Regions from separate parts of the Bradyrhizobium sp. Kon58 genome, predicted to be linked through region 1. Evidence: riboswitches for the same ligand, from Rfam matches in the RefSeq annotation. Region 1 holds a riboswitch; the other holds the start of a gene.
The links. A riboswitch is a leader RNA that binds a small molecule or an ion and turns the genes downstream of it on or off. The one in region 1 is predicted to bind cobalamin.

Region 1 (11,574 bases):
CTGTGGGGGTAAGCGCAGCTCCAATGCTGAAATCGCGCGTGCCGCTGCGCGGCTTGTCGGTCACGATTCCAGCCATCTCCTCCTGCGCCAGCGTGCCGGCATCGACGACCTCCAGACTGGAGCCCAGCTCACGCGCGAGCACCGAGATCGCGGCACCGCCGGAGGCGAAATTCGCCAGCATTGCGATGGTCACTTCCTGCGGATAGGCCGAGACGCCCTGCGCGACGATGCCGTGATCGCCGGCGAAGATGATGATCGGCACCCGCGCCGCGCGCGGTTGTTCGGTTGCTTGGAGGCCCGCGAGTTCGATCGCGAGCTGCTCGAGCCGACCGAGCGCGCCGGTCGGCTTCGTCAGTTGCGCCTGCCGCGCCACCGCCGCCTCGCGATGGACTGCGGAGATGTCGGGGCATTGTTGGGTGACCCATTCGGGGAGCATGCTGCCTCGCTTGCCTCACAGCCTGCGCTTGAGGATGTAACTGTCCATGATCCAACCGTGCCGGTCGCGCGCCTCTTGCCGCACCGCGACGATACGCGGGCCGATCTCGGCCAGCGCGCCGGACATGATGATCTGATCGGGCATGCCGAGATAGGCCCCCCACCAGATGTGCAGGCCTGCCGGATCAAGCGGCTGGAACGCGGTGCCGCCGTCGAGCATCACCACCACCGTATCGACGCCTTGCGGCCAGCCGCCATCGCGCAAGCGACGTCCCGTCGTGACGAGAAAAGGCTCGCCGATGTCGTTGAGCGGCAGCGCATGCGCCGCGCACAGCGCCTGGATCGAGGTGATGCCGGGCACGACCTCGATCTTTGGCGAGGGATTGAGCCGCCGCGCAATGCGCAGCGAGGAATCATAAAGCGACGGATCGCCCCAGATCAGCAGCGCGACCTTGCCCTCGCCTTCGAGATGATCTGCGATCGTCTGCGACCAGGCAGCGGCGACGGCGTCGTGCCAATCGTCCACGCCCTTGCGATAATCGGCTTCAGCGGCGTCGCGGACGGGCAGATCGAACTCGGCAATGCGGGTCGTGTCACTGGCGAGCACATCCGCGCAGATCGTCCGCCTGAGATCGGCGAGATCGGATTTTGCGGTTCCCTTGCGCGGGATCAGGACGAGATCGGCCGCGTTGATGGCAGTGATCGCGGCGCGCGTGAGCTGCTCGGGATCGCCGCAACCGATGCCTATCAAGGAGAGCGTGAGCATCTTGGCTGCGAAGGGCGGCCACAGCGGCCGCCCTTTCGCTTGTCTCTAGGCCGCGTTGTGCAAACGCGGCGTGACGAGGCCGGCCGCGGTGACGCCGCGCAGCGACTTCGCCAGCGCCAGCACGCCGAGATCGGCGAGCGGCTCGATCACGATGACGAGCGCATAGGACGCCGCGAATGTCGCGATGTTGCCGAGGTTGGTCGCACCGAAGCCCGATCCATAAATCGCCCAGAACGCCACCCAGGCGATGACGCCGGCCTGATAGGTCGTCGAAAGCGCCAGCGCCTGGCGGTACTTCAGATCGACATAGGCCGTGTTGCTCGAAATGATCCGCGTGGCGATCGCCTGGATCCCGAACAGCGGCACCAGCAGCGTGGTGACGTTCATGCCATATTGCGGCAGGTCGGGCGGCTCGAAGAAGATGCCCTGGAACAGCAGGCCGAACGCGAGGCCAAAGGCCGCTGGCGCAGCTCCGAACAGCAGGAACAAGGTCGAGCCGAGGATGAAGTGCACTTCGGAGACGCCGACCGGGAAGTGCGGCAGGATCTCGAAGAAGATAAACACGAGTCCCGTGGTGGCGAGCGTGCGCGCCGCGAACGAAATGATGCCCTGCTCGCGCACGGTCTCGACCGCGAGCTTCAAGGCAACACCGCCCACGGCGATGCCGGTTGCGTAACTCAGCACGAGCTTGGCGTCCGAGACTAGTCCGGGTTCGATATGCATGGCTCAGATCCTTCTTGCCGTCACACCCGACGGCCTTGGCCTCAAAACGTGCACGGCCGGTCTCCTGGCTCGCGGTTCACTGGGAGTCTCCGGCCTTCCCGAACCTTGCGGCCCAGTGGCTGATCGAAGTCCCTCACCGCTGACAGTCGCGGGGGCGGCTGGGGTTTTGGGCGCCGCAACTGGGTCCGCCCATCCCCATTCCCGATTATGCTCCGGCGCTTTGCGCCGCGTCGAGCACCATGCGTCCCCTGTGTGCCCCTTTCGCCAGCCGGGCGTCAAGGGGCGAAGGGCGGACGAGGCGGTCATGACCGATAATCCCCCGCCAGCGCGCCGAACAGGATGACGGCCGCCGTGGAGGCCGCCCCGCCCCGCGCAAGCTGCTCGGCAAGTTCCGAAATGGTGGTGCGGACCAGCCGCTCATCGGGACGGCCGAGCGATTCGGCAAACAACGCCGGCGTGGTTGGGGCGAGCCTCTGCTCGATCAATTTGACGACAAGCGCCGGAAACGTCCGCCGGCCCATATAGACCACGGTCGTCGCCTCCGGATCGGCCAGCGCCGCCCAATTGAGGTCTGGTGGCAGCTCGCCGGTGACGTCCGCCCCGGTCACGAACTGCACGCGGCGCGAGGTGTGACGCCGGGTCAGCGGAATGCCGGCTTGCGCGGCGGCGACACAGGCCGACGTGACGCCGGGAATGATCTCGTAGCCGATGCCGGCCTCGCGCAGCGTCTCGAGCTCCTCCTCGAGCCGGCCAAAGATGCCGGCATCGCCCGACTTCAATCGCACCACGCGCGCGCCTGTTGCGGCGTAGTCGACCAGCAATCGATTGACGTGGTGCTGCTTGGTCGAGGCCCGTCCTGCCCGCTTTCCCACCGCGACGAGATTGGCGCCGGGCCGGGCCAGATCGAGGATCGCGCCTGAAGCAAGGTCGTCATAGAGCACGACGTCGGCCTCGCGCAGCCGCGCGGCGCCCTTGAGCGTGAGCAGCTCGGGATCGCCGGGGCCGGCGGAGACAAAGGAGACAAAACCGCTCACCGGTCCTCCGCGATCAGGTGGAAGAACGTACCGGTGGCTTGCCCCCGCCGCGAGCCGGTCTCGGCGATGACCGCGCCTGTCGCGTCGTGCACGACCGCCAGCGGCGTATCGGGCTGCGCGAGGATCGTCGAATAGTGGAATTCGTGGCCACGCAGGCGTGCACCGGCTTGATGACCCGGCATCGGCGCGGCGAGCTCGGCCAGACGATAGCCCAGATGCATGCGGCGTTTGGCGAAGCTCGTCTCCAGGCCGAGCAGGCCCGTCATCTCGTGGCGGATGCCGTCGGCGTCGGTCAAAGCGGTGCCCAGCACCATATAGCCTCCGCATTCGCCATGCACCGGGCGCGTTTCGGCGAAGGCGCGCAATCCGCCGCGGAAGCGCGCATTGGCAGCGATCTTGCCGGCCTGCAGCTCGGGATAGCCGCCAGGCAGCCAGCACACATCGGCACCCGGATCAGGACCTTCGTCAGCCAGCGGCGAGAATGTCGAGATCTCCGCACCCGCCGCGCGCCACGCTTCCAGCATATGCGGATAGACGAAGGAGAATGCAGCGTCACGGGCGAGCGCAATGCGCTGGCCGGGCGGCGTTACGTTCACGCCGCTTGCGGCAGGTTGCGGCGACCAGGTGGCAGCCGAACGAAGCACCGCGTCGAGATCGACATGCTCGGCAACGAAGCGTGCGGCCTCGTCGATCAGCTTGCCGATTTCCGCCTGCTCCTCGGCCTGGACCAGCCCGAGATGCCGCTTCGGCAGGCTGATCTCGGCATGGCGCGGCAGCGCGCCGAACACGGCGATGCCGGCATCCAACAGCGCGCGCCGCACGAGGGCTTCGTGGCGCGGGCTGGCAACGCGATTGAGCACGACGCCCGCAAGGCGCACACCGGGACGGTAGTCGCGAAGGCCCGCGACAATCGCCGCCGCCGTTTGGGCCTGTCCTGAGGGATCGATCACCAGCAGCACCGGCCAGTCCAGCATCTCCGCGATGTCGGCGGTCGCCCCGGTGCCGCAGACGCCACGCGCGGCGACGCCGTCGAACAGACCCATCGAGCCTTCGGCCAGCACGACATCGGCGTCAGTGCCGCGACTGACGAGATGCGAGATCGTCCCGCGATTCATCGCCCAGCTGTCGACGTTGACCGAGGCGCGTCCGGTCGCGGCGGCATGAAACGCGGGATCGATGTAATCGGGGCCGCTCTTGAAGCACTGCACCCGCAATCCGCTATTGCACCAGGCGCGGGCGAGCGCCAGCGTCAGCGTGGTCTTGCCGACGCCGGAGGCCGGCGCGGAGATGACGAGCCCCGCTGCCATCACGACACCTCCGGAAAGCGCGGCTCGGCGCCCACGGGGCGATAGCGGCGGTCGTAATCGCCGGCATAGAGACGGCTTTCGGAAAAATCCGCCGCGCCCAGCGTCCTGCCGACCAGGATGAGCGCGGTGCGCTCCATCTCGCTGCCGACAGCAACGTCGAGCGTTGCGAGCGTGGCGCGGATGATGCGCTGGTCGGGCCAGCTCGCGCGCCAGACGATCGCGACCGGGCAGTCCGCGCCGTAATGCGGCGTCAGCTCGGCGACGACCTTGTCGAGCAGATGGATCGACAAATGAATCGCGAGCACCGCGCCGGTGGCGGCGAAGGCGGCGAGCTTCTCGCCTTCCGGCATCGCGCTGGCGCGGCCCGGCGTGCGCGTCAGCACCACCGTCTGGGCAAGGCCGGGCAGCGTCAGCTCAGCCTCCAGCGCAGCCGCGGCGGCCGAGAAAGAGGGAACGCCGGGCGTGACCGTGTAGGGAATGTCGAGCGCGCGCAGGCGGCGAAGCTGTTCGCCCATCGCTGACCAGATCGAGAGATCGCCCGAGTGCAGCCGCGCAACGTCCTTGCCGTCAGCATGTGCGGCGGCGATCTCCGCGACGATCTCATCGAGCGACAGTGGTGCGGTGTTGACGATCCGCGCCCCGGGCGGGCAATGCGCCAGCACGCCTTCGGGGACAAGCGAGCCGGCATAGAGGCAGACCGGACAAGCGGCGATGAGGTCTCGGCCGCGCAACGTCAGCAGGTCAGGAGCGCCCGGCCCGGCACCGATGAAATGCACCGTCATGCGCCGTCTCCTTCCGCGATCGCCGCGGTCGCGGTGCGATCCAGCGAGACCACCCGCGTCGCGATCAACCGCGCGCCAGGTCCAGCTGCCGCGAGTGCTGCGGCCTCGGCGACCGATCCTGTTCCGAATTTTTCGGCGACGAGTTTTGATTTTGTCGGCGTGTCGATGCTAACAAGCATTTCGGCGGCGATCGCCTTGATCGGCACGCCGCATTCGCGCGCAAGCTGCTTCAGCACCTCCGCGTCGGCCTTGTCGCTAACGGTTGCCACCGCTGTGAGGCCTTCGGAGCCGCCGGCCGCCAGCAGCGCCTGACGCAGCGAGGCCAGCGTGACGTCCCGCTTGAATCCGAGCCCGGCGACCTTCATCGGACCGCACTCCATTGCACCACGGGCCGCGCCGCCTCCCAGGACCGGTAGCGGCCGAGCGGAGTGGCATGCGCAATCTCGACCCGCATCAAGTCGCCGCCGTGGCACTGGTGCAGTTCGCCCAGCACCGCTTCCGTCTCCAGCGTCACGGCATGGGCAACCAGCCGCGTTCCGGATCCGAGCCGCGACCAGACCGCGTCGAACATCGCGATGTCGAGACCGCCCCCGATGAAAACGGCGTCAGGTGCGTCCAGCGCAGCAAGGGCTTCAGGCGCTTCGCCTGTAACGATGGTGATCCGATGTGCCAATCCGAACGCCGCTGCATTGCTGCGAATGTTCGCTGCGCGATCCTCGCGCGCTTCGATGGCGATCGCCGTCCCGCCGCACAGCGCCCACTCAACCGAGATCGAACCGGAGCCGGCGCCGATGTCCCACAGCTGTTCGCCGGGACGCGGCGCCAGCGCCGAGAGCGCCAGCGCACGGACCGGACGCTTGGTGATCTGACCGTCATGGACGAAGAGTTCGTCCGGCAGTCCCGAACTGCGGGGAAGGCCCTGCGCTCCTCTCGCCTCCACGGCCACCGTGACCAAGCTCCCGGCAAGATCGCCTGCAAAACTGTCGGCGCGATGCGCGTTGATACTTTCGCGCGGTCCGCCAAGCGCGGTGAGTGTCCAGAATGTCGAGGCACCCCATCCGCGCGCCGTCAGCCATTTCGCAAGGTCACGGACCGCCTTGCCATCGCGCACGAGGCAAATGATGCGTGCATCGTGCGCCAGATGCGGCACGAGACGCTCGAATGGCGCGGCGTGCAGGCCAAGGCACGCCACGGACTCAAGGCGCCAGCCCAAGCGCGCGGCTGCGAGCGAAAACGTTGACGGCGCGGAATGCGCAATCCACTCGCCGGCATCCAGCTTTTCGGCAAGGCTCGCGCCGGCGCCAAACCAGAACGGATCGCCGGAGGCGAGCACCGCCGTCGGGCGACCACGGCAGTTCAGCACCACATCTGCATCGAACGGCACTGGCCATGGACGGCCGCGCCCGGTTATGCCGGCAAGCGCAAGATGCCGTTCACCGCCAAAGACAGTTTCGGCATCATCGAGCGCCTTTCGGCTTGCCTCGGACAGCCCGGCAAGGCCATCTTCGCCGATACCGATGATGGTCAGCCAGGGATCAGCCATGACGCACGCCCTCATTCTGGGCGGGACGGCCGACGCGAGCCTGCTCGCGGCGGAGATCGCGCGCTGCGGCATCGACGCCGTGTATTCCTATGGCGGCCGTACCCGCGCGCCAGCCGGTCAGCCGTTGCCGACCCGTATCGGCGGTTTTGGCGGCGTCAGCGGTCTTGCCGATTACATTCGCCGGGAAGACATCACGCATGTGATCGACGCGACGCATCCCTTTGCCGCCGAGATGAGCCGCAATGCGGTCGCGGCATGCGCGGAAACCGGCACGCCGCTGATCGCTCTCGAGCGTGCGCCCTGGACCAAAGCGCCCGGCGACGACTGGATCGAAATATTTGATGTCGACGCCGCGGTCGCCGCACTGCCCGAGGCGCCGGCAAATGTGTTCCTCGCCATCGGCCGCCAGCACATCGCGCCGTTCGCGACCAGGCCGCAACACGCCTACACGCTGAGATTCGTCGATCCGCCCGAAGCGCCCCTGCCCTTCGCCGCGGACGTGATCGTCTCGCGTGGGCCGTTCACGCTCGAGGGCGAGCTGGAGATGCTGCGCGCGCGAGGCATCACCCGGATCGTCGCCCGCAATTCGGGTGGTGACGGCGCGCGCGCCAAGATCGACGCAGCCCGCAGGCTCGGCCTGCCCGTGATCATGATCGCACGACCGCAACTGCCGGAACGATTGCGGGTCGAGAGCGTGGCCGAGATCATGCAGTGGCTCGGTCATCGCACCTGCCTCGGCGCATAGACCCAGCGGCCGACGCGGCGCGTCTGCGAGTTGCCGACGATCACCAGCGTGCGCATGTCGGCCATTTCAGGTGTCGCTTCCTTCAGCCTGACGGTCTCGATCTTTTCATCGGCGGCGCTGATCGCGCGCGCGAAGATCACGAGGCGCTCGCCGCAGCCGGCCTCCTTCAGCACCGCGAGCGCACGGCCAAATCCTTCCGGCCGGCTCACTGAGCGCGGATTATACATCGCAATGGCAAAGTCCGCTTCCGCGGCGAGCCGCAGGCGCTTCTCGATCACCGCCCACGGCTTGAGATTGTCGGAGAGATTGATCGCACAGAAATCATGGCCGAGAGGCGCGCCGGCGCGCGCGGCAGCCGCCAACATCGCAGTGATGCCGGGCAGCACACGGATCGGCAGCTCCTGCCATTGCGGCGCCTGCTCGAGCGCCTCGAACACGGCGGACGCCATCGCGAAGACGCCGGGGTCGCCCGAGGACACGATGACGATCTGACCGCCTTCGGCCGCGAGCCGCAGCGCCTCGCTCGCGCGCTGCAGCTCTTCGCGATTGTCGGAGGGATGCAGCTTGAGTCCCGATCGCGGCGGCACGCGCGCGACATAGGGCGCATAGCCCAGAATGTCGGTCGCGGCGGCAAGCGCGGCGGAGACTTCGGGCGTCACCAGCGCATCGCTGCCCGGCCCGAGGCCTGCAATGGTCAGCGTGCCCGTCATTCGGCGGCGTCCGGATGCCGGCCCTTGCCGTGCACGAGCACGATCGCGAAATAGGGGCAGTCGGCGGCATCGATCTCCGCGAGCCGCACCACGCGCTCGCCGGGCATGGTGCCGCGCTCGACCAGCCAGGCATCGTCCAGCCGTCCGGCGGCAGCGAGCGCGCGGCGCACCTTGGCGAGATTGCGCCCGGTCTTCATGATCACGAGCGCATCGGAATCGCACATGCGGCGTTCGAGCTCGTCTTCAGCGAGCGTGCCCATGAGCACCGTCGTCACGTCATCACCGAGCGCAATCGGCTGTCCCACGCCATTCCAGCAGCCGACCATGCCGGGAATGCCGGCGATCACCTCGATCTCGACGCGGCCTTGCAGGCGCGTGTGCAGATGCATGAAGGAGCCGTAGAAGTAAGGATCGCCCTCGCAGAGCACGACGACGTCGACCGCGCGCGCCAGCCGCGCCAGACGTTCGGACCATTCGTCGTAGAAGCCGGCAAGCAGCTGGACATATTCAGGCGTGTCGAAGGCGATCTCTGTGGTGACCGGATATTCCATCGGATATTCGGTGGCGTCGGCAGCCAACATGCCCTCAACAATACGGCGCGCCTGGCCGGGCCGGCCCTTCTTGCGGAAATACGCGACATGCCTCGCGCCGCGCACCGTGCGGTCGGCGCGCACGCTCATCAGATCGGGATCACCGGGGCCGAGACCGCAGCAAATGATGCGTCCCATCGCTATTCGCTCCGGCTCGCCAACGCGTTCACGGCGGCGACCGTGATCGCGGACCCACCGAGGCGGCCTTCGACTGTGAGCGCGGGGACCTTCGGATCTGCCATCAGCGCCGCCTTGGACTCCGCGGCGCCGACGAAGCCGACAGGACAGCCGATGATCGCCGCGGGCCGTGGGCAGCTCCGGTCCTCCAGCATGTTGAGGAGATAAAACAACGCGGTCGGCGCGTTGCCGATCGCCACGATCGCGCCGTCGAGATGCGGGCGCCATAGCTCCAGGGCCGCAGCCGAACGGGTGTTGCGCATGGACTGCGCGAGCGCGGGAACAGCCTCGTCGCCCAACGTGCAGATGACAGCGTTGGCGGCGGGAAGCCGCGCCCGCGTAATTCCTTCGGAGACCATGCGCGCGTCGCACAGGATCGGTGCGCCCTTCTGCAGGGCCGCGCGCGCGGCGACCGCCATGCCTGATGTGAAGCGGATATGCGCTTCGAGGCCCACCATGCCGGCCGCATGGATCATCCGCACCACCACCTGCTCCTCGTCCGGCGTGAAGCGCGCAAGATCGGCTTCAGCCCGGATGGTCGCAAAGGACTGCCGGTAGATCGCCGCGCCGTCGGTCTCGTAAATGTGCGGCATCAGTGCCCTCCCATCAGGATGGAGGGATCTTTGACGATGTCGTCGCGGTTCAACCCCCGCAGGATGGGCTCATCGCGCGTCGACCCGGCGCGCACGAGGTCGAAGCCGGCGCCGGTCGCAACCAGAGTGATGGCGGCGGGACCGGAATGGGCGCAGCCCTTGGCACAGCCGGAGACGTGGAGCCGCGCGGCCGCGCCGATGTTCGGCGCCAGGGCCGCGGCAAGGCCGCGGGTATCGGCATGCGCCTCGCGACAGCGCGGCGCACCGCTACAGGCGATGACGCGCAGCGCAGGGTCGTAGGCCTCGGTGATGAGACCGGTCGCGTTCGGCATCGCGCGCTTGCCTTCGCTCAAAACCATCCGCCATGGCGTCATGCGTAGCGCATGTCCGCAGCCGGCGAACTGGTCGAGGGTCGGATGCGCCATCTGCCCGAAGGCGACGCCGACCATCGCACCTTGCGAATAGAGGCCGGGACGCGCCGCCGCCATGATCGGCGCCGGCTCGGCCTCGCCGCACAATGCCTCCGGCAGGATTGCACCGGCGGCAAGATGCGCCGCCATCCGCCCTCGCCCGCCTCTGGCGCCGCCTGAGGTCACGAACCAGTTGGCGAATGCGAGCGCCGTGGTCACGGCCTCGCCGCGCGCGACGGAGCGGCCGAGTTTGTCGCCATCAGCCCGCACCAGCAGTCCGCCGGAACGATCGCGCTCGATCCGCACGTCGGCGGAATCGCCCGCAAGCACGCGTGAGGTGCCGTCATCGATCGCGAAGCCGAACTTGGTTGGAAGTTCGAGCGTGCTATCGGCAAGCGCCTCCTCGAGTTCGGCGGCGAGCGATTGAGTCGCGTCGCCGGCACGCCAGAACGGCGTCACAAGAATGTTGCGACGGGATTCGGTGTCAGCGTCCGGGTCGAGCAACGCCAGTTGCGAAAGGCCGTCGAGCAGCAGCCTGTGGCTGGTCTCGTTGACACCCCTGATCTGGAGGTTGGCCCGGCTGGTCACGTCGATCAGGCCGTTGCCATGGCGTTCGGCAAGATGGGCCAGTCCGGAGATCTGTGCCGCATCGAGCCGTCCGCCGAACGGACGCACGCGGACCACGAGCCCGTCGCCCGATTGCATCGGGCGCAGCGCGCCGGGACACCAGCCCTTGACCACCGAAGCGCTCATGACGCCTCCCGCAGCGCCGCCGCGATCGAATTGCGGCGCGTACGCCAGAGCGAGGCTTCATGCAGGCGCGTGAAACACGTCTCCATCGCCGCCAGGGCCGCCGGATTCTCGTGGGCCATGAAGGCGCGGACGTCCTCACTGCCGAGCGTCGCATCGTAGTAGAGGTCGAACAGATGCGGCGGCACCGCGCCGGCCAGATGCGCGAAGGCGGCCATGTGCTCGAGCGTCGCGGTGATCTCGGCCGCGCCGCGAAAACCGTGGCGCATCATGCCGGCGATCCAGGCCGGATTGGCCGCGCGCGCGCGGACGACACGGGAGATTTCCTCGGTCAGCGTACGCGCATGCGGCTGCTCGGGGCGCGTCGCGTCGAGATGATAGAGCGATGGTCCGGCCGCACCGAGATAGGCTGCGGCAGCCGCAATGCCGGCCTCATGCGCGGCATAGTCGGCCGCGAGCAGAAGATCGGTTTCAGGCAAATCCTGCACGTGAACAAAAGCATCGGCCGATAAGAGCCGCTTCTCGATATCGGCACGATCGAGCTTGATCTCGCCGTCGGCCGAGAACGCCCATGACGATGCCGAGAGCCATGCTTCGCCGGCGGCTTCGCGCGTCTCGGGCGTGAAGGCGTCCGGGATTGCCGAGAGGCCGACGCCGTATTGTCCGGGACGCGGCGCGAACACGCGCGATGTGCGATGGCGATATGGATTTTCGTCGCCCTCGTCCTCGCGGGCCGACAGCGCCTCGGCTGCCGCCTCGAACAATTGCGCAAGGCCCGAGAAGACGTCGCGGAACAGGCCCGAGACACGCAGCGTGACGTCGATGCGGGGCCGGCCAAGCTCGGCAGGCGCGATGATGGCGTAGCCGGTCACACGGCCGGAGGCGTGATCCCAGCGCGGCGCGAGGCCGGCCAGATGCAACGCCATGGCAAACTCCTCGCCCGCGGTGCGCATCGTCGCCGAGCCCCAGAGATCGACGACGAGGCCCTTTGGCCAGTCGCCGTGATCCT
Region 2 (11,574 bases), on a different contig from region 1:
CATGCATCGCATCCTGCTCGAGCTATGGCAGGCGGACCGGCGCTCCCTCGTCTTTATCACCCATGATCTCGATGAGGCGATCACGCTGGCGGACCGCGTCGTTGTGATGTCTGCCGGTCCTGCCAGCCGCATGGTTGGCGATGTCAGGATCACGCTGTCCCGTCCACGCGACGTCTTGGCACTCCAGACCACGGATGAATTCGTCGCGCTCTATCGTGAAATCTGGTCGCTGCTCGGCGCCGAAGTGGAGAAAAGCTATGCGCAGGGGTAAGGGTAAGGTTGCTCTCACGCAGTTCGCCATCGTCCTCGGTGTGATCCTGATCTGGGAACTGGGTGTGAGGGTCGGGCTGATCGATCCTTTCTTCTTTCCGGCACCATCGACGCTTGTCGCAAGAATAGGCGAGTGGATGTCAACATCGGACTTCTGGACCGATGTTGGGACAACACTGCTGGAGACGGTCCTGTCTTTCCTGGCTGGGATCGGGATCGGCACCGCGCTTGGTATCTGGCTCGGCTTAAGCCCGTTTGCGGCCGAGGTGGTCCAGCCCTTTATCAAGATGTTCAACGCGATCCCCCGCATCTTGCTGGGACCCATCTTCGTCATCTGGTTCGGATTGGGGCTCACCTCCAAGGTCGCGCTCGGGGTAACGCTGGTCCTCTTTGTCGCATTCTTCAACACGTTTCAGGGGGTCCGCGAGGTCAATCCGGTCGTGCTCGCGAATGCCCGCCTGCTGCGTGCATCGAAGTCCTCGCTGCTGCGCCACGTCTACCTGCCGTCCGCCACCACGTGGATCCTGTCGAGTCTGCGGGTATCTGTCGGCATGGCCGTGATGGGAGCGGTGGTCGCCGAATATCTCGGTTCGTCCGCAGGATTGGGGCACCTGATTGCGCAGGCCGAGGGTGTCCTTGATGCCACCGGTGTCTTCGCAGGGATCATCGTCCTCTCCGCCTTCGTCATCGCGCTCGATGCCATCGTCGACCGGGTGGAAAAGCGGCTGCTGGTCTGGCGGCCGGCACCTGCCCACGAAGTTTGATCGTAGCGCTCCCATTCTCACGGAGGTTCCCATGCACGCTTTTCCGAGACTGATGGTGGTTATCGCGGCAGCCGTATTGCCGCTCATTTCAGCGCATGCCGCCGAGCCCGAGAAGACAAAATTGAAGATCGCAGTGGGATCACAGATCCTCAACTATATGCCTCTCGAGCTTGGTGTGAAGCTCGGTTCGTTTAAGGACCAGGGCCTTGAGGTGACCGTCGAAAACTTCCAGGCCGGTGGTTCGAAGGCTTTGCAGGCGCTGGTCGGCGGTTCGGTGGACGGGACAGTCGGCTTTTACGATCACACCATTCAGATGCATGCGCAGGGCAAACAGATTTCCTGCGTGTTCCTGCTCAATGACATTCCCGGCGTGTTGCTCGGTGTCCGCAGCGGCCTCGCTGACAAGGTCAAGTCCGGTGCCGACCTGAAGGGCCTCAAGCTCGGGATCACGGCGCCGGGGTCATCGACCGACACCATGGCGCGCTACTACATCAAGAAATCTGGGTTGGGTCCGCGCGACGTGAACATTATCGCGGTCGGCAGCGGGGCGCCCGGTATGGTGGCACTCGAGGCCAGGAATATCGACGCGCTCGTCTATTTCGACCCGATTGCGACCCTTCTCGCGCGCAAAAAGAGTGCGACGCCGCTGTTCGACGCGCGCACACTCGAAGGCTCAAAACAAGCCTTTGGCGGAATCTATCCGACCGCCTGTCTCTACCTGCAGCAGACTTTCATCGACAAAAATCCAGAAACGGTCCAGCGCCTCGTCAACGCCTTGCTCAAAACCCACCGCTGGATCAACACGGCGTCGACGGAGCAACTCGTCGACGCGATGCCTCCTGCATACAAGACCGACAATCGCGAGGTGAACATCGAGATCATGAACGCGTCGAAAGCGCTGTTCTCGCCAACAGGTCAGATGGACATCGAGGCGGCCAAGATCCCGCTGGCTGTCCTAGGCGACTTTGATCCGAAGATCGCAGCCGCAAAGATCGACCTGATCAAGACCTTCACGAATCGATTCGCGGAACGTGCTGCGCAGCAACTGAAATAAGTTGCGTACTAAGCGCTCGCTATCGGATCACCTACAAGAAGGCTCTTCAGATGTCTCTGCCGCTAACCGGTATCCGCGTTCTCGACCTGTCAAACGTGTTGGCGGGTCCGTTCTGCGGTTACCATCTTGCGCGCCTTGGCGCGGAGGTCATTAAGGTGGAAAATCCGAACGGCGGCGACCTGGCGCGGCGCCTCGGCGCGGATCCGCAAAGAGCGGAGCGCCTGCAGGGACTCTCGTTTGTCGCTGTGAACGCCGGCAAGCAATCGATTGCACTGGACCTGAAATCGGAAGCGGGCCGCGAGGTGTTCTTGCGACTGGTCAAGGAAGCCGACGTGGTGCTCGAAAACTTCCGCCCGAAGGTGATGGAACGCCTTGGCATCGGCTTTGATGTGCTTGTCAGGCTGAACCCGCGTCTGGTCTACTGCGCGATCTCCGGCTTTGGGCAGAGCGGACCGTGGTCCGCCCGTCCGGCCTATGACCAGATCGTCCAGGGTCTCTCCGGAGCCATGAGCGTCACCGGCGATATAGCCTCGGCTCCCCTGCGCACGGGCTTTCCGATCTCGGACACGATTGCGGGACTGACTGCTGCGTTTGCTATCGCCGCGGCTCTGGTCGACCAGCGGCATAGGCAACGGGGTCGGTTCATCGACGTGTCCCTGCTCGAGGCCACCATTGCGGCGATGGGATGGGTCGTCTCCAACCACCTGAACGCCGGGATCGAGCCGCAGCCCATCGGCAACGAGAACTTTACCGCGGCTCCCTCCGGCACGTTCCGCACCGCAACGGGCCCGCTGAACATTTCCGCCAACGAGCAGAAGCAGTACCAAGCCCTATGCGACCTGATCGATCGACCGGACCTGAAGACGGATCCACGCTTTGCTGGACGCGAGATGCGCAAGATGAACCGCGCTGCGCTGAGCGCGGAGTTGAACAAGGCGTTGAGTTGCAAGCCCGCTGAGGAATGGGAGGCCCAAATGAACTTGGCTGGTGTCCCTGCCGGCCGTGTGCTGACGGTCTCGCAAGTGTTGCAGCAGCCACAGGTCGTTGAGCGCGGATTCATCGAGACTTTGGCGCCAGAACAAGACGATGCGCAGCCGTTACGAATCACGCGGCCGGGGTTCCGGCTGGATGAGGAGTTTTCGGAGCCTTCACCACCTGCGACGCTCGGAGCAGACACTGAGCGATGGCTGCAGCGGCTCGGCTATTCGTATGCGGAGGTTGAGCAACTAGTCTCAAGCCGAGCCGTCGGGAGGCCAAAGCAAGGAGAGGCTGATTTCCTGCCCGTCCGCGCAGCCACGGACGGACCGATATCATGACATCCGACGGCTTGCGTCGGTTGGCAATCGGCAGGTTGAAAGGACGGAAGCGGAAATGAGCGAAGAAGAACTGAGACAGCAAGCGGCCAGTTGGTGGCGAACCTCCATTTGCGATATCGCGCCAGGTCGCATCGCCTATCGGGGTTATCCAATTGAAGATTTGATAGGCCGCGTTTCTTTTCCCGCCATGATTTGGCTGATGTTACGTGGCAATCTGCCGACGCCAGCACAGGAGCAGCTGCTGCAAGCTGCGCTGGTTGGATCCGTTGACCACGGTCCGCACGCGCCCTCCATTGCAATTGCCCAAATGGCGGTGAGCTGCGGCCTGCCCCTGAATGGCGCAATGGCCTCGGCAATCAACACGCTCGATGACGTGCATGGCGGAGCAGGGGAGCAGGCTATCGAACTCTACGACGATGTGCTGCGACGGCGCCAAGGGCGAGAGATCGAGCAGGCCGCTGGCGCTGCAATCGACCATTTCACCGCAACCCGCAGCAAATATCTGCCGGGCTTTGGCCATCGGTTTCATCCAGTCGACCCGCGCGCGGCCCCGCTATTGGCGCTGGTGGATGCCGCAGCTGACGAGGGCAGTGTCGGCGGCGATTATGCCAAGGCCGCTCGCGCGATCGAGCGGGTGATGCAACAGCGCAAGAGCAAGCTCATTCCGATGAACATCGATGGCGCGACCGCGGTCATTTACGGCGAACTGGGCTTCGCCTCTCCGCTCGCGCGGGGGGTCTTCTGCTTGTCGCGCGCGGTCGGAATCCTGGCTCACGCCTGGGAGCAAACTGGGCGCAACGATCGCAACAAGGGCCCGATGCCCAAGCAGTTCGGCTACAAATACGAGGGCCAGCCGCGTCGCAGGCTCGAAGGCGCATCATGAGCATCTCGAAAACCCGCCCAAGCTGATGGAGGTTAGCGTGTTCTCGTCGATGCCGGCGGAGTTTCGTCGCCCGGCTGTTTCTTCGGAATGGGCAGACGCGAACCGCGGGGCATACCCAGTAGATTGTTTCATCGAGGGACCGTCGTTCGACCAGTCCGGGAATCTCTATGTCGTCGACATCCCCTTCGGCTGCATTTTCGGATTTCACCGGAGGGCGTCTGGTCTTTGATCATCGAATACGACGGCTGGCCGAACGTCTGAAGGTTGCTCCGGACGGCCGGGTGCTCGTGTCCGACTATATCAACGGTCTCCTGGAGCTCGATCCACAGAGAGGGACCATCCGACCGTTGCTGGGCCACCGCAATTCCGAGTCCTTCAGAGGCTGCAACGACCTACATATCGCGACCAAAGGCGACATCTATTTCACCGATCAGGGCCTGACTGGATTGCACGATCGGACCGGCCGGGTATTTCGACTGTGCCCTGACGGCCGGATCATTGCTTGATTTCTAATGGCCCGGGCCCGAATGGCCTGGTGCTCAGTCCGGACGAGACCGTATTGTTCGTTGCAATGACGCGCGACAATAGCATCTGGCACGTACCGCTGATGCGTGATGGCGTGGGGAAAGTCGGACGATTCAGCTGGTTCTTCGCGACGAGCGGTCCTGACGGACTGACGGTCGATCAAAAAAGAGCGGCTCTTTGTCGCGCATGATTCCCTCGGCCCACGTTTTCGCATTGGCGCCAAACGGCGAAGCGGTCCGCTTGCATCCAGTCCTGCGCATGGGGGAGCTGCACGAATGTGGTATTGGACGCGGCACTCGGCACATTGCTCATTACGGAATCCTCTACCGGATCAGTGTGATGGCTGATCTCGCGCACCTTCCTCGAAATTCGCCAGCAGGAGTGGCAAGGTGGTGCGGAATCCTTTCACGCGCCGGTCCGCCCCACCAAGATGCAGGAAATGAGTCTGGTAGACGACTGGCTGGCCAGTTGCCGAGAGAATGTAATTGGTGACGAATGGATGGCGTTTGTGTGGGTGATCTCAAACCAGAGCCAGTAAATCGCACTGCATGGGAAGCGCAAACGAACGATTCGTAAGGCTGGGTCGCGCTTCGCCCGCGACGGGCCGCCGCCGACCTGTCGCCTTTTGGTCGGGCGGGTCGCGGTATCGCTTCCCACGATGCAGAATGATTGATCGCTGATATTTTCGAACGTTCTCGCCAAGAAGGCCGAAGAGGTAACCGCTCGCGGTGGGAGTCAGCACCGCATCAGCGTCAAAGGTTCTCGATCATGCTGGGCCGCGACGCACGCGTGAAGCGTTCGTTTTGAGAAGCAACAAGCCCAGGATTGACTGCGTGAAGGACTTTACCGATAGCACGCTAGCCCAGGAGCGCTTTAAGTGTGTGGCGCAGAGGTCGTACCACTGTCAGAGCCTCTTGCGCGCGCGCAATCCTCCAACCCGATATCCCCTCTCCTCGTAGAAGTGGCGTACCCGTTCTAGGGCCGGATAGCCATCCGGAGGCAACGCAACCTCAATCATCTGCCAGCCGCGTCGCTTCGCCTCCGAATCTACCGCCTCGAGCAGATGCCGACCGCAGTCAGAGCTGCGGAAGTCACGAGAAATCCATAGCTCCTGAAGCACGCCGTACGCTCCGGCTGCTCTCACGGCCTGTACGGCCGAGATGCTAGCTACCCCTACAATCTGCCCGGTGCCTTGTTCCTCGACGACAAAAATGAAGCCCTGTTCGGGATCCTGAATCAGGCGCAACGCCGCCTGCTTCGCGCCGTGAAGGCTGAACTCCGGTCCGAGGCCACCTAACTCGGAAAGTAGCTCTTCGACCGCTTTTGCGACCGCGTTCTCATCTCCTGGCACGCTCTTGCGCAAAACCGTGCCCGCGCTGGACGTGCCTTGCCCTTCAGCGCCAACACGAACACCTGACCGAGCCCTCTGGAGGAAATTCATGCTCAGGAGGATACAGAAAACGCAATTGAGAGCAACTATCTGGCTCGGTAGGAAGCAGCACGTCCACACTCGCTATAAGCAACAGAGCTGAGGTAATCGCAAGCCATTGCCGTTCTCAGAATCGACTCCGGTTTGAGCAGCTGCGAACTCATGATGGGCTGCCTTCGATTGGAAAACAATCACCAAACGGCACACGCCGGTCATGTCGATCAAACGTTCGTAAGAGTGATTGCCGATCGTCGCTCACGAACTACTCTATTCAATAAATCGTGCGCCACGATGATCGCAGCGCCATAGAGCGTCAGCTCGGTCCGTCCGAAGGAGAGATTCCCACCTCGCGTACGACATCGTACAAACTTGCGCGAAGCGCGACAGGTATCATACGCGTGCGCCCGATAAAATCGTCTGAGCAAGATCGCGAAAGATTTTGCACACTAATGCACTATCTTAAGCTTATCTCGAACAATCGAAAGATATCGGGAAGCACAGCTTGTTTGGACCTTCGCTCCTCGTTTAAGGCACCGTCACGGAACGGGAGTGGTTGCGATGGAACATGGGCAGGCCGAAATGGTCGGAGGGAAACCTGTAATCTTCGGGCAACGTAAGGTGCGACCGCGGGCATGCCTGGCCGTCGGCAAGCGGCATCTGCGCGCCTTTCTACGGGATGTGCTGGAGGATATGGGATTTGTTATCAGCGAATGCAGGACTGCTGACGAGTTGCCGCATGTACTCCGCACGGAGTTCCCTGATCTGATCCTGCTCGGCATTGGCTCGGACCGCATCGAGCCTGGACGATTGCTCGAGATACTGGTACGCGAAGAATTTGCAGGCCGAGTGCTGGCGTTCGGAGCGCGCGAGTCGATCATCATGGCGGCAGTGCAGCAGGTCGGCAGTGAATATGGACTTGCTATGCTGCCGCCGCTCAGGGCGCCGTTTGCAGCCGAGACGTTGCGCGATCGGATCGGCATACTCTTGCCAAAAGAGCCGGCGCCCCGTCCCGCGGTCCATGTCGGAGAAGCCTTACACGCTGGCTGGCTTGAGCTCTGGTATGAGCCGAAGTTTGACGCGTGTACCCTTAGCCGCCGCGGCGCCGAGGCGCATGTGCGAATGCGGCACCCGACCTGGGGCGTTGTTCCACCGGCCTATTTCATCCCGGAATCTCACGATCCGCATTTTAGGAACTTGTCGCAGTTCGTGATCGACCGCGCGATCAAGGATTGGCAGTATCTTCTGGAGCAGCAAACTTCGATCGATCTCTCCATCAATCTCCCGGCAGCATTCCTGATTGACCCGCAGGCGGTACGAGATCTCTGTGGGCGCATGCCGTCGCACGCCGCTTTCGGCGGTTTGACGATTGAAATCGAGAGCGTGGAAGCGATCGAGAACCTAGATCTCCTGGTCGAGGTTGCGCGTGAGGTTCGCTTTCACAACATTGGCCTTGCAATCGACAATGTCGGTGCCAATTGGCCGCAGCTGATGGGGGTGACAAAATTCCCGTTCATGAAATTGAAAGTGGATCGTCAGTTCGTCGGCGGCTGCGCGAATGGGCCCCTCAAGCGAACGGTGTGCCGCCATATCGTCGATCTAGCCAAAGAGTACAATGTGCGCACCGTCGCCGAAGGTGTGGAGAGCCAGGCTGACCTAATCGCTGTGGCCGAACTCGGCTTCGACCTTGCGCAGGGCCATCTGTTCGGAAAAGCCATGCCACTGAAGCAATTTGCACAGTCATCTTTCAACCCTGCTCCAGCTCGTCTAAAATAGTTGCGAGTGGCTGAGTGCGGCCAAGCGACGCTCAGGAGCACCGCCATGCCTACTCGGCACCAGGCATGAGGCTGAGTGCAATTCGGTCTGCAGGGCCAGTGTCGCTCGTCCCGCCGCCACTTCATTTCCCTCCAAAGCTTGTTATACCACATGCCCGTTTTGGCAAGCCTCCAGCGAGTCCTCCGCGCAGCTAGCGTTGCAGCCATGAGCGAGGCTTGCACAAACCTCCAGTCGGGGTGTGTGACCGGAGGTTTGCCGAGATCCGACGTAGACCTGCGTCCGTTGGCGGTTTTTTGTCGCCGCCGGTTGAGGAAGCGTCAGCCTCGCTTGCCCCCGCGCTGACGTGCCAAACAAACCGACGGACGCTTCCAGCGTCAAGTCGCGACTGACTCTCGCAAGAGGGGCCGAGGGCTCGTAGCCTGAAATTGAAGCGACCTGTTGCTATCGCAGATGCAACATGGTCTCAGACCCGGGACAGCCGAATTGGGCAAATTGCCCAACATTGAGCGCGTCTGCGTTTGGCACGGCATTTGAAAGGGATCGCCCATGGCATCGCTCGCCTAAGGAGTCGGAAGGCATGGCTTACAAGATCGTCGCTTCGCAATGCACCGTTTGTGGCGCATGTGAGTTCGAGTGTCCCAACGCGGCGATCAGTCTGAAGCGCGACATTTACGTTATCGATGCCAAAAAATGTACGGAGTGCGAGGGCCATTGCGACACGCCGCAATGCGCGGTGGTCTGTCCGGTCCCTGACACCTGTGTCCCGTCCAAGACAGGATAGGCAGCCCGCGACCAAAAGGCCTCATCGCTCGATTTCGCGAACGAAGTTGTAGATGTGGGACCTTGAGGAGACCACGACCGCATGGGGCGCATCGAGGTCGATTAACATCGTTATGAGCTTAAGACGCTGAGCGACTCCGAGGAACCCCTCACGGGCTCTGTCGGAGGACACCGTCGAAATTGTCACGAACAAGGACAAGGCCCTCGATGCTCAGTGGCCGCGTTAAGGCCTATCATCGCTGGCCGCGAGTCGAGGCGAGGCAGACCGGCGTCGAGCGGCCACGGACGTATCGAAGCCGGCGCAAAAGTCGCTCAGCACGTGAACACCTATTGCACCGAGAAGATCATCTTGGCCAACCTCACGGAGGCGAACGACCTCGTGCCTGGTCGCGGGCCGCCGAACACCAAGGAGCCGACCTGATCATCCGTGCGGTCCTGGAGCAATCCGGCTTTCGAAATGTCTAGGGAGCCTCGTGGGCTGTGACCAAACGGATGCCGGCCGAGGATGATCGCACCTTCCTGACGCGCTGGTTCGAAAAGCTGCTGACGGAAAAGGTCGCTTCCTCGCGATCACACAGATACCGAAAGCGGCCCGGGTTCGTTCCGGTCGTGGAGCTCAACCGTTACGCGAGCAAGGAGCGAATGCATTTCACAAGCGGAGCCTCCACAGATCCGGGCGTGTTCACCAGGCCGCGAGCAAGACCGTCGTGCCCGCCTAGTGCGCTCGTAATCGCTTGGGCAATATCGCAGCGAGAATCGGTAGGTTGACGCATCGATCCTCGTGCGCATAATTCAAGCCGTCGCGGTCTCCGGATTTCGTTTGATCTGGAGCTAAGAGGGAAGCCGGTGCAATGCCGGCGCTGCCCCCGCAACTGTAAGCGGCGAGCCGCTGTCCAACGAAGTCACTGAAGCCATGCGGCTTCGGGAAGGCCGGACAGCAGCGACGACCCGTGAGCCAGGAGACCTGCCTCGACAAGATATCGTCCACGGGCGGGGCGTCCCGGTGTGCGCCAAGCAGTTGTCGCTCACGCGATGTTCGCTGTCTGCGTCCGCCATGGCCTTTGCCCCAACATGGGGTCTAAGCTATGTCAATCCTTTCGCTTCCCGTTGCCACACTGGGGACGTCACGCATCGGCCCACGACGCGAACTCAAATTCGCGCTCGAGAGCTACTGGGCGGGAAAATCCAGCGAAGCCGAGCTCCTCGAGGCGGGGAGTGGACTTCGTGCCGCTAATTGGGCACGGCAGAAATCCCGCGGTGCGACCGTCATTCCTTCGAATGACTTCTCGCTCTACGACCATGTGCTCGATACCAGCCTAATGGTCGGCGCCATTCCCGACGTTTACGGCTGGAACGAAGGTCCTGTGTCGCTCAAAACCTACTTCACCATGGCGCGTGGCGCTCAAGACGGTGGTCACGCTCAGCATGGGCCCGGCGTAGCCGCACAGGAGATGACGAAGTGGTTCGATACGAACTACCACTACATGGTGCCGGAATTTCACCAGGATCAGATCTTTAAGTATGCCTCTCGGAAGCCGATCGAGGAATATGAGGAGGCAAGAAGCCTCGGCTATCAGACGCGGCCCGTCCTAGTGGGTCCAGTCACTTTCCTGAAGCTCGGCAAAAGCGTAAATCCCGCCTTCAATCCGCTGTCGCTGCTTGATCGACTCCTCCCCGTCTATGTCGATGTTCTCCGCGAACTAGCCTCGCGCGGCGCTGAATGGGTTCAGCTCGACGAGCCATGCCTAGTGATGGACGTCGACGAAGCATCTCGGGCCGCTGTCCGCCGGGCCTATGCTCATTTCGCTAAGGCCGTGCCGGCCCTTAAAATCATGCTGGCCACATACTTCGGGGGTGTCGGCGACAATCTTGAAACAGTATTGGCCTTGCCCGTTGCCGGGGTTCATGTCGACCTGGTTCGTGCACCTGACCAGTTGGACGCGATTGTCGCCAGAGCAGGTAGAGATCTCGTGGTCTCGCTCGGTGTCGTTGATGGTCGCAACGTATGGCGCTCTAATCTGCCGGCGCTACTCGACCAACTTGCTCCTATGGTCAAAAAACTGGGCAGGGACCGTGTTCAGATTGCCCCCTCCTGCTCGCTGCTTCATGTTCCGACCGACATTGAACTAGAGATCGATCTCGATCCCAATCTGAAGACGTGGTTGGCGTTCTCAGTGCAGAAGATCAAGGAACTTTCGATATTGGGCAAAGCGCTGGCTGGCTATGCTGCCGACGTGGCCGATGAACTCACGCTCTCAGAGGATGCATCCGTCACCCGCGAAACATCGCCGAAGATCCACAGTGCGAACGTCGCCGGACGAATGGCCGCGATCGATGATAGCATGCGTCGCCGTCGCAGTGCGTTCACCCAGCGCGCCGACGTCCAACGCGTCGCCTTCGCATTGCCGATGTTTCCAACCACAACCATCGGATCCTTCCCGCAAACGGCGGACGTCCGCAATGCGCGTGCAGCTCATGCGCGGGGAGCGCTGAATGACACGCAGTACGAGCAGCTTCTGAAAGCGGAGACAGCCCATACCGTGCATTGGCAGGAAGATATCGGCCTGGACGTGCTCGTACACGGTGAGTTCGAGCGCAATGACATGGTTCAGTACTTTGGCGAGCAGCTGTTGGGTTTCGCATTCACCAAGCACGGCTGGGTTCAGTCTTATGGCTCGCGGTGCGTTCGTCCTCCTATCCTGTTTGGAGATGTCTCCCGCCCGAAGCCCATGACCGTTAAATGGTGGCGACATGCGCAGTCTCTGACCAAAAAACCCGTC

Region 2: it holds a riboswitch for cobalamin, as region 1 does, so the genes downstream of both, metE (5-methyltetrahydropteroyltriglutamate--homocysteine S-methyltransferase) here and AC0L20_RS20125 (energy-coupling factor ABC transporter permease) in region 1, are expected to answer to the same signal.

The regions. Positions count from the first base shown of each region.
Region 1 is NZ_JBVVOT010000011.1:141,633-153,206, reverse strand. Features, by position in the region: gene cobT (nicotinate-nucleotide--dimethylbenzimidazole phosphoribosyltransferase) at 1-436, opposite strand, end outside; gene cobF (precorrin-6A synthase (deacetylating)) at 452-1,201, opposite strand; gene AC0L20_RS20125 (energy-coupling factor ABC transporter permease) at 1,247-1,924, opposite strand; cobalamin riboswitch at 1,962-2,181, opposite strand; gene cobA (uroporphyrinogen-III C-methyltransferase) at 2,227-2,958, opposite strand; gene AC0L20_RS20115 (cobyrinate a,c-diamide synthase) at 2,955-4,265, opposite strand; gene cobM (precorrin-4 C(11)-methyltransferase) at 4,265-5,047, opposite strand; gene AC0L20_RS20105 (cobalamin biosynthesis protein) at 5,044-5,412, opposite strand; gene cbiT (precorrin-6Y C5,15-methyltransferase (decarboxylating) subunit CbiT) at 5,409-6,590, opposite strand; gene AC0L20_RS20095 (cobalt-precorrin-6A reductase) at 6,589-7,335, shown strand; gene cobJ (precorrin-3B C(17)-methyltransferase) at 7,311-8,045, opposite strand; gene AC0L20_RS20085 (precorrin-2 C(20)-methyltransferase) at 8,042-8,773, opposite strand; gene AC0L20_RS20080 (precorrin-8X methylmutase) at 8,776-9,405, opposite strand; gene cobG (precorrin-3B synthase) at 9,405-10,568, opposite strand; gene cobN (cobaltochelatase subunit CobN) at 10,565-11,574, opposite strand, start outside.
Region 2 is NZ_JBVVOT010000013.1:55,494-67,067, forward strand. Features, by position in the region: gene AC0L20_RS21545 (ABC transporter ATP-binding protein) at 1-271, shown strand, start outside; gene AC0L20_RS21550 (ABC transporter permease) at 258-1,034, shown strand; gene AC0L20_RS21555 (ABC transporter substrate-binding protein) at 1,066-2,088, shown strand; gene AC0L20_RS21560 (CaiB/BaiF CoA transferase family protein) at 2,139-3,404, shown strand; gene AC0L20_RS21565 (citryl-CoA lyase) at 3,460-4,287, shown strand; gene AC0L20_RS21570 (SMP-30/gluconolactonase/LRE family protein) at 4,455-4,793, shown strand; gene AC0L20_RS21575 (hypothetical protein) at 4,859-5,002, shown strand; gene AC0L20_RS21580 (GNAT family N-acetyltransferase) at 5,717-6,175, opposite strand; gene AC0L20_RS21585 (EAL domain-containing response regulator) at 6,800-8,014, shown strand; gene AC0L20_RS21590 (4Fe-4S binding protein) at 8,592-8,795, shown strand; cobalamin riboswitch at 9,581-9,780, shown strand; gene metE (5-methyltetrahydropteroyltriglutamate--homocysteine S-methyltransferase) at 9,880-11,574, shown strand, end outside.